DNA from 2 places in the Micromonospora inositola genome. Region 2 is predicted to be linked to the other one. Evidence: riboswitches for the same ligand, from Rfam matches in the RefSeq annotation. Region 2 holds a riboswitch; the other holds the start of a gene.
What was found. Region 2 has a riboswitch for thiamine pyrophosphate ahead of GA0070613_RS16090 (ECF transporter S component). Riboswitches for the same ligand answer to the same signal wherever they lie in the genome.
Positions count from the first base shown of each region.

Region 1: another riboswitch for thiamine pyrophosphate. It lies ahead of thiE (thiamine phosphate synthase); the one in region 2 lies ahead of GA0070613_RS16090 (ECF transporter S component).

Region 1 covers NZ_LT607754.1:2,672,160-2,676,856, reverse strand. The annotation lists gene thiO (glycine oxidase ThiO) at 1-1,173, opposite strand, end outside; gene thiE (thiamine phosphate synthase) at 1,167-1,793, opposite strand; TPP riboswitch at 1,788-1,895, opposite strand; gene GA0070613_RS12910 (aldo/keto reductase) at 2,340-3,302, opposite strand; gene GA0070613_RS12905 (ABC-F family ATP-binding cassette domain-containing protein) at 3,588-4,697, opposite strand, start outside.
Region 2 covers NZ_LT607754.1:3,345,708-3,350,404, reverse strand. The annotation lists gene GA0070613_RS16105 (sugar isomerase domain-containing protein) at 130-879, opposite strand; gene GA0070613_RS16100 (aminoglycoside N(3)-acetyltransferase) at 876-1,688, opposite strand; gene GA0070613_RS16095 (alpha/beta fold hydrolase) at 1,685-2,509, opposite strand; TPP riboswitch at 2,596-2,701, shown strand; gene GA0070613_RS16090 (ECF transporter S component) at 2,775-3,356, shown strand; gene GA0070613_RS16085 (ABC transporter ATP-binding protein) at 3,462-4,697, shown strand, end outside.

The sequences.
Region 1 (4,697 bases), 670 kb from region 2:
GGACGTCGGGCCGACCCCGATCGGACCGGGCGTGCCGGCCCCGGCGAACCGGCCGTCGCCGGCGCAGTCCGGATCGGGGCTGCCGGCGTCGGCCGGCGGGAAAGCGGCGAACCGGTCCGGGCGGAAGGGCGTCAGCAACGGGTCCGCCTCGCCGGTGACGATCAGGTCGGCGACCAGGTCGGCGGTGACCGGGGTGAGCACGATGCCGTGCCGGTGGTGCCCGGTGGCGGCGAACACGCCGGGTCGGCCGGGCAGCGGCCCGACGATCGGCGCGTTGTCCGGCGTGCCGGGGCGCAGCCCGGCGGACGCCTCGACCAGGTCGTACTCGGCCAGCTCGGGCACCAGGTCGACGGCGGCGCGGAGCAGCCGCAGCACCGCTCCGGCGGTCACCTCGGTGTCGACGCGCTCCTCGACGGTCGCCCCGACCACCACCTCGCCGCCGTCCCGGGGCACCAGGTAGACCGCCTCGCCGTCCGCGTACCCCCGGATCACGTGCCGGAAGCCCGGCGCGCCGCGACCGGGCGCGCGGAGCCGGAGCACCTGCCCCTTCACCGGCCGGACCGGCAGCCCGGTGAGCGCCGCCGCCCCGCAGCCGGCCGCCACGACGGTGACGCCCGCGTCCACGTCGGACAGCTGGGCGACGCGGCCCGGCAGCAGGGTCACCCCGGCCCGCTCGGCCGCCGCCCGCAGCGCGGCGACCAGCCGCCGCGGGTCGACCTGGTGGTCGCCGGGGGCGACCGCGCCGCCGCGCACCCGCGGCGCCAGCGCCGGCTCGCGCTCCCGCAGCTCCGACGGGCGCAGCGGCGTGATCGGCAGCCCCAACCCCTGCTGGTACGACCACAGCCGCCGCGCCTCGGCCAGGTCGTCGCCGGTGAGCCCGACCACCAGCGTGCCCTCGGTGCGGTACCCGAATCCGGTGCCGGCGGCCTCGGCCAGCTCGGCGGCGAAGCCCGGCCAGCGGGCGGCGGACTCGGCGAGCAGCCCGGTCAGCTCGGGCTCCCCGAAGTACGCCTCGGCCACCGGCGCGAGCATCCCCGCCGCGACGTGCGACGCCCCGGAACCCGGGGCCGGATCGTGCACGACCACCCGCAGGCCACGCGACGCGCAGCGCCAGGCGATCGCCAGCCCGACGGGTCCCGCCCCCACCACGGCGACGTCCGGTCGGGTCAGCACGTCAGCGCCCCGAGCAGTTCGGCGGCGGCGCGGGCGGGATCCGGGGCCCCGGAGAGCGCCCCGACCACCGCCACCCCGTACGCCCCGGCGGCCCGCAGCGCGGGCACGCTCGCGGCGGTCACTCCGCCGATGGCGATCACCGGCACCTCCACCGCCTCGGCGACCGCGTGCACCCCGGCGGGGCCGATCGGCGCGGGCAGACCGGCCTTGGTGCCGGTGAGGTGGCAGGGGCCCACGCCCAGGTAGCTGGCCCCGGCGGCGACCGCCTCGGCGGCGCTCACCGGCTCCCGCGCGGTCGCCCCGAGCACGGCGGTCGAGCCGAGCACCCGACGGGCCGCCCGCACCGGCAGGTCCTCCGCGCCGACGTGCCCACCCGCGGCGTCGACCGCGAGCGCCACGTGCAGTCGGTCGTTGACCAGGCACGTCGCCCCGTACGGCCGGCAGAGCGCGACCACCCGCCGGGCCAGCTCGTACGCCTGGCGATCGGTGGCGTCGTCCTCCACCCGGACCTGGACGACCAGTTCGGCGCGGGCCACCGGCAGGGCGGCACGCAGCACCGCGAGCGGGTCCCGCCCCGGCCGGGTGTCGGTGATCAGATGCAGTCGTCCCAGGGGCGGCACGGCAACACTCCTCCCTGCGCCGGCATTACCCGGATCAGGTTCGACGGTCGGGGGCTTCAGCCCCCCTCTCAGCCCGGTGCACCGGGCTCCCGTGGGTCACTTGCGGCCCACCGTACGACGGATGGGCGGATCCGCCAAGAGCGGGGGTCCGCTTTTCCCACTGACCGTCCGATGTCGACGTCGGGGGCAGCGGGTGACCGCCCGCTCACGCCATGCTGTCCGGATGCCCGCGGCCCGCGCGTTCCCCGACGGCTGTCGTTCCTGCCGTTCGGCGGCAGCCGGGCCGTCGCCGACGGACTGCTCACCTGGACGATGCTGCGTGGACCGGTTTGGCGACGGCTCTTCCCCGACGTGCCCAAGGGGCACGCCCCGGTGCAGCGCTCAGGGCACGGCCCGGTGCAGGTGCGCGGGCACGGCCTGACACGGCACTTACGCACGGTGCGGCGCGGTGCGGGCGCGGTGCAGTGCCCGGGCGGCGTGCGGCACGCCGGTCGCCCACGGTGGGGCGGCCGGGCGTGGTCCGGGCAGGGTGGCGGGCGGGTGCTGTCAGAGGATGGCGTCGAGGGCGTCGAGGTCCTCGTCGGTCGGCTGCCAGGTGCCCGCCTCGGCGTTGGCGCGCACCTGCTCGGGCGTGGTGGCGCCGGCGATCACCGAGGTCACCGCGGGGCGGGCGGCCAGCCCGCCGATGGCCACCTGGAGCGTGGTGATCCCGCGCTCCGCGGCGTACGCCTCGATCGCCTCGATGGTGTCCCAGTCCGCGGCGGCCAGGCGCTCGGCGTACCGGCCGCCGCCGGAGAGCCGGCTGCCGGCTGGCGGCGCCTCGCCGCGCTTGTACTTGCCGGTGAGCAGCCCGTTGGCGAGCGGGAAGAACGGCAGCATGCCGAGGCCGAACCGTTCGCACGCGGGGATCACCTCGGCCTCGACGGACCGCTCCAGCAGCGAGTAGTGGTTCTGCGCGCTGATGAAGCGGGCCCGCCCCTGGGAGGAGGCGGTCCAGTCGGCATCGGCGATCTGCCAGCCGGCGAAGTTCGAGTTGCCGAGGTAGCGGACCTTGCCGGCCCGCACCAGGTCGTCCAGCGCGGCGAGGGTCTCGTCGATCGGGGTGCCGGGGTCGGGCTCGTGCATCTGGTACAGGTCGATGTGGTCGGTGCCGAGCCGGCGCAGCGACGCCTCGACCGCGCGGGCGATGTAGCGGCGGGCGCCGCGGGCGCCGAAGTCCGGGCCGTTGAGGCCGTGCATGTCCATGCCGAACTTGGTGGCGACCACGACGTCGTCCCGGCGGCCCTTGAGCGCCTGGCCGAGCAGTTCCTCGGAGCCGCCCTGCGGCTCGCCGTAGATGTCGGCGGTGTCGAAGAAGTTGATCCCGGCGTCGAGGGCGCCGTCCACCACCGCCCGGGTGCCGTCGAGGTCGAGCTTGCGGCCGAAGTTGTTGCAGCCGATGCCGACCACGGACACCACGAGCCCGGAGTCGCCCAACCGGCGGTAGGTCATCTCAGTCACGAGATCCACCCTATGCCCGCCGGGTTGTGGTCGTCGGGCCAGCCGGCCGACGGACGGCCCGGGCCGGTCCGGCGGTCCCACGGGCGGCGGACCGCTGACCCCGGACGGCTCGGGCGTCGCGGCCACGGCCCCGCCCCGGCACGAGGGGTGATTCGTTCACGACATCAGCTTCGTAGCGGCCGCGAAGCATCCTCCGGCAGAGCCGGGATCACCTCGCGACCGCTGCCGCCCAACTTCGCTCCCCGGATGCAGCGGCTGCTCACCCGCGGAGCCGGTCGACCAACTCCGCGCCGATCACTTCACGTCCCAGACCGGCTCAGTCGTCTCCACCACCTCGCCGTCGCCCCGGAACAGCACGAACCGGTCGAAGGAGCGGGTGAACCACCGGTCGTGGGTCACCGCGATCACGGTCCCCTCGAACGCGGTCAGCCCCGCCTCCAACGCCTCGGCGGAGGCCAGGTCGAGGTTGTCCGTCGGCTCGTCGAGCAGCAGCAGGGTCGCCCCGGACAGCTCCAGCAGCAGCACCAGGAACCGCGCCTGCTGCCCGCCGGAGAGGGTGCCGAACCGCTGGTCACCCTGGCCGGCCAGCTCGTACCGGCTGAGCGCGGCCATGGCCGCGTGCCGGTCCATCCCGGCGCGGTGCTCGTCGCCCCGCCACAGGATGTCGACCAGCGTCTTCGCCATCAGCTCGGGCCGGTCGTGGGTCTGCGAGAAGTGCCCGGGCCGGACCCGGGCGCCGAGCCGCACCACCCCGTCGTGGGTGACCGGCGCGAGCGCGCCCGCCCCGTCGACCGGGGTGTTGGCCGGCTCCGGGTCGGTGCCGCCCCGGGCGAGCAGCCGGAGGAAGTGGGACTTCCCCGTGCCGTTCGCGCCGAGCACCGCGACCCGGTCGCCGTACCAGATCTCCAGGTCGAAGGGGTAGGTCAGGCCGTCGAGCTCAAGCTGCGCGGCGATCACCGCGCGCTTGCCGGTCCGCCCGCCGGTGAGGCGCATCCGGATATCCTGGTCCTTGGGCGGTACGGGGGGCGGCCCGGCCTCCTCGAACTTGCGCAACCGGGTCTGCGCGGACTGGTACCGCGAGGCCATGTCGGAGTTGTACGCGGCCTTCTGCTTGTACATCAGCACCAGCTCGCGCAGCTTCTGGTGTTCCTCGTCCCAGCGCTTGCGGAGCTCGTCGAGGCGGGCGTGCCGGGCCACCCGCGCCTCGTACCAGCTCGCGAACCCGCCCGGGTGCACCCAGGCGCTGCCGCCCTCGACCGCGACCACCCGGTCGGCGGTCTGGGCCAGCAGCTCCCGGTCGTGCGAGACGTAGAGCACCGACTTGCCGGATTCCCGCAGCCTGGCCTCCAGCCACCGCTTGCCGGGCACGTCGAGGAAGTTGTCCGGCTCGTCGAGGAGCAGCAC
Region 2 (4,697 bases):
CAGCAGACGGTACTGCCGGCGGGGGGAGCACCCGCCGGCAGCAGAGCCTTTGCCCCGTCGGGCGTGTCGCGAAACCGCCTCGTGATCACCGGGCTGATGCGCGTCGGCCGGGCCGGCGGGGCGAACCGGTCACGCCCCCCGGCGGATCCGGCCGGCGTACCGGGCCTCCAGTTCGGCGTTGTGCTCGTCGCCGCCGGTGATGTTGGCCGACAGGTAGACCGGGGGCCGCTCCCCCGCCGCCAGCAGCCGGGCCACCACCTCCGCCACCAGCTGCTGGGCCAGCAGCGCGGCCGTGATCGAGGAGACCGCGCCGACCGCGCCGCCGTCGGGCAGCGGCAGGGTGGCGTCGCCGTACGGGGCGCCGTTGTCGAGCACCACGTCGGCGAAGTCGGCGAGCTTGCGGCCCGACGGGTGGCGGGACGTCATCCGCCCGGAGTGCTCGGCCGAGGTGATCGCGACGAGGACGTGCCCCCGATCCTTGACCAGGGACGCGAACTCGACCATGGCCCCGTTGACGCCCGAGTTGGAGGCGAGCACGAAGACGTCCTGCGGGCGTACCGGGGCCAGCTCGTAGAGCCGGTGCGCCACCGCCGGGTCGCGTTCCAGCTTCGGGCCGAGGACGTCGGCCGGCTCACCGCCGTAGAGCACCAGGTCGCGCAGCGCGATCCGGTTGGTGGGCACCAGCCCGCCGGCCCGCCCGGCGATCTCCATGGCGAGCGCCTCGGAGTGGCCGGTGCCGAACGCGTGCACCACCCCGTCGGCGCGCAACGCCTCGGCGATCAGGTCGGCGGCCCGACCCACCCCCTCACGCTGACCGGCGGCCACCCGAGCCATCGTCTCGGTCACCACCGCCAGGTACGCCTCCGCGCTCACCGTCATGCTTCCTCCGTCCGTCGGTTCCGGGCCAGCCACTCCACCGCGAAGTCGACCGCCGCCCGCTGCCTCATCAACCGGCCCGTCCCGTCGCCGACCACGCCCACCCGGACCGCGCCGGTGGCCTCGAAGTCGTCGCCGAGCCGGGCGAAGTCGCCCTCGTCCAGCAGGATGTCGTCCCACCACACCCACTCCCGGCCGCCGTCGCCAGTGCGCACGGCGGCGCCGCAGCGCTGCCGGGGCGGCGCCGGCTGCCGGTACTCGGCCAGGTGCAGCGAGGTGTTCGAGCCGTGGTCGACGCCGAGCAGCAGCACGTCGGCGTCGAGGTCGTGGAGCCGGGCCAGCGGGGAGCCCTCGCCCAGCATGTCGGCCAGGGCGTGGTCGGCCACGATCCGCCCGGCGGCCGGGCCGAGCGCGGCGAAGGAAACCTGCGGGTGGTCGCCGCGCACCGCGCCGGGCCAGGTACGCACCTGCTCCGCGAGCGTGCCCATGAACCGGCTCGGCGTCAGCGCCGGGTCGAAGCCGGGCAGCTCCGCCCGGATCACCGGCCACCAGTCCGCCGGCACGGGCGGGTTGTTCCAGCCCGCCGGGTCGCTGTTCTCCGGCGTGTGGGTGGGCACGACGAGGGTCCCGTCCGGCCCCAGCACGTCGCGCAGGGCCGGCACCACGGCCTGCGGGCCGCCGCAGACGAAACCGAGCGGGCGCAGCGCCGCGTGCACCAGGAGGACACCGCCGGGGCGTACGCCGAGGTCGCGGAACTGCGCGGCGAGCGACGCGCGGGTGTGCGGACGGGCCGGCGCGGGCGTCGCGATCACGTGGCGGCCCGGGCGAGGATCGCCTCGGCCAGCGGGCCGGGCGCCTCGTCGGGGATCCAGTGGGTGACGCCGGAGAGTGTGACGAAGCGGAAGTCGCCGGTGACGTGGGTCGCGCAGTCCTCGGCGGCGGTCCGGCCGATCGCGATGTCCCGGTCACTCCAGACGAAGGTGGTCGGCACGCTCACCGGGCCGACGGCCTTCATGTCGGTCCCCGACATCGCCCGGTACCAGTTCAGCGCGGCGGTCAGCGCGCCCGGCTCGCGCATCGGGTCGGCGTAGCGGGCGACCCGCGCCGCGTCGCCCACCCCGCCGAGCAACTTGCGCAGCGCGGCGGCGTTGAGGGCGAGCAGCACCTTCGCGGCCATGCCCGGCTTGCGGAACAGCGCGATGTAGGACGACCGGGCCTTCTGCCGCGGGTCGGTGGCGAGCGCGTGCCCCATCGCGGCCGGGTGCGGCACCGAGACCGCGGTCAGGGTGCGCACCCGTTCCGGGTGGGCCGCGGCAAGGCCCCACGCCACGATCGACCCCCAGTCGTGCCCAACCACGTGCGCGGACTCCACCCCGAGCCCCTCGAGCACGCCGGCCGCGTCGGCCACCAGCTCCGGGATCCGGTACGCCTCGACCGCCGCCGGCCGCGCGCCCGGCGCGTAGCCTCGCTGGTCCAGCGCGTACGTCCGCAGCCCGGCGGCGTGCAGCGCGGGCACCACGTCGTCCCACTCGCCGCCGTGCTGCGGGAAGCCGTGCAGCAGCAGGACGGGCACGCCGTCCTCGGGACCGCCGGTGCGTACCTCGAACGTCAGACCTCGCGCCTCGACCCGCATGATCGTCACCCTACCCAGCGGGCGGGCCCACGACCGCCCTGCTGGGTCGGGGGCCCAAGTGGTGCTAGCGTCTGCCGAGACAACTTCACATCCGACAGGGGAGCGCACAGCGCTGAGAGTGCGGGCACCGCCCGCAGACCCTCGAACCTGATCTGGGTAATGCCAGCGCAGGGAGTTCGGTCGACCTCCAGCCGCGCCGCCGTCCGGTGACACCGGGCGCGGCGTGCGTCTTCTCCTGGTTCGTTTCACTGGACTGGGAGCAACCATGGACAACACCGCCAACCGGTGGCGCACCATCGACATCGTCATCGCCTCGGTGCTCGGGGTGGCTTTCGGCGTCATCTTCTGGGCCTGGGGCCTGCTGTGGAACGGGCCGGCGGACGCCATCCCGCTGCCCGGCCGGGCCGTCCTGTACGGCGTCTGGCTGGTGCCGGCCGTGCTGGGCGCGCTGATCATCCGCAAGCCGGGCGCCGCGTTCTACACGCTCACCTTCGCCGCCCTGGTCTCCGTGGCGCTCGGCAGCAGCTGGGGCTGGACGCTGGTCGTGCAGGGCCCACTGGAGGCGGCGGCGGCGGAACTCGCCTTCGCGGTCTTCGGGTACCGCAACTACCGGCTGCCGGTGGCGCTGCTGGCGGCCACGCTCGCCGGGCTCGCCGCCTCGATCTACGACGTCTTCATCTGGTACCCGGGCACCGCGTGGGGCAGCTTCCGCCTCCCGTACATCCTGATCACGGCGGTCAGCTCCCTGGTCGTGGCCGGCCTCGGCAGCGTCGCCCTCACCCGCGCCCTGGCCGGCACCGGCGTCCTCGACCGCTTCCCCGCCGGCCGCGAACGCGCCGCCGTCTGACCGCCACCCCGCACCCGGACCTGCGTTGATCATGAAGTTGTTGTCCTCCGGCGCGGCGTGTCGCGACAACAACTTCATGGTCAACGGACGGGAGGAGGTGGGACGGTGAGCGGGGTGGAGCTGCGCGGGTTCGGGTGGCGACATGCCGGGCGGAAGCGCTGGGCGGTGCGGGGCGTGGACCTGCGCGTCGAGGCCGGCGAGCGGGTGCTGCTGCTCGGGCCGTCCGGGGCCGGGAAGAGCACCCTGCTGGCCGCGCTGGCCGGGCTGCTGCCGGAGGACTCCGGTGAGCAGGAGGGCACCGTCGAGGTCGACGGGCTCGACCCGCGCAAGGCCCGGGAACGGGTCGGCATCGTCTTCCAGGACCCGGAGACCCAGCTGGTGATGGCCCGCTGCGGCGACGACGTCGCGTTCGGGCTGGAGAACCGGGGCGTACCCGCCGACGAGATCTGGCCCCGGGTGGACGAGGCGCTGCGCCGGGTCGGCTTCCCGTACCACCGGGACCGGCCCACCGCCGCGCTCTCCGGCGGCGAGCAGCAGCGGCTCGCCCTGGCCGGGGCGCTGGCCCTGCGGCCGACGCTGCTGCTGCTCGACGAGCCGACCGCTAACCTCGACCCGGCCGGCGCGACCCTGGTCCGGCGGGCCGTCGCGGACGCCCTCGACGCCGACACCACCCTGATCCTGGTCGAGCACCGGGTCGCCGAGGCGCTGCCGCTGGTCGACCGGGTGGTCGTCCTCGAACCCGGCGGCGGGGTCCGGGCCGACGGACCGCCGGCCGCGGTCTTCGCCGCGCACGGCGACGCGCTCGCCGCCGACGGGGTCTGGGTGCCGGGCCGGGTCGTGCCGCCCCGGCACGCGACCGCGCCGGCCGGGGAGCCGCTGATCACCGCCGACCGGCTCGGCCTGCCGCCCCGGCTGGCCCCCACCGAGCTGTCCGTACGCGCCGGCGAGGCGCTCGCCGTGCTCGGTCCCAACGGCGCCGGGAAGTCCACCCTGGCCCTGCTCCTCGGCGGCCTGCTCCGCCCCGGCACCGGTACGGCCACCGCCACCGCCGCGCTGGCCGGCCGGGACGCAGGTACTCCCCCGCACCGCTGGCGCGCGCCCGCCCTGGCCGGGCGGATCGGCTCGGTCTTTCAGGACCCGGAGCACCAGTTCGTCACCGGTACCGTCTTCGACGAGCTGGCGCTCGGTCCGCGCCGGACCGGCCGGTCGGAGGCGACGGTGAAGACCACCGTGGACGCGCTGCTGGAACGGCTCCGGCTGGCGAAGCTGGCCGGCGCGAACCCGTACACCCTCTCCGGCGGCGAGGCGCGGCGGCTGAGCGTGGCGACCGCCCTGGCCACC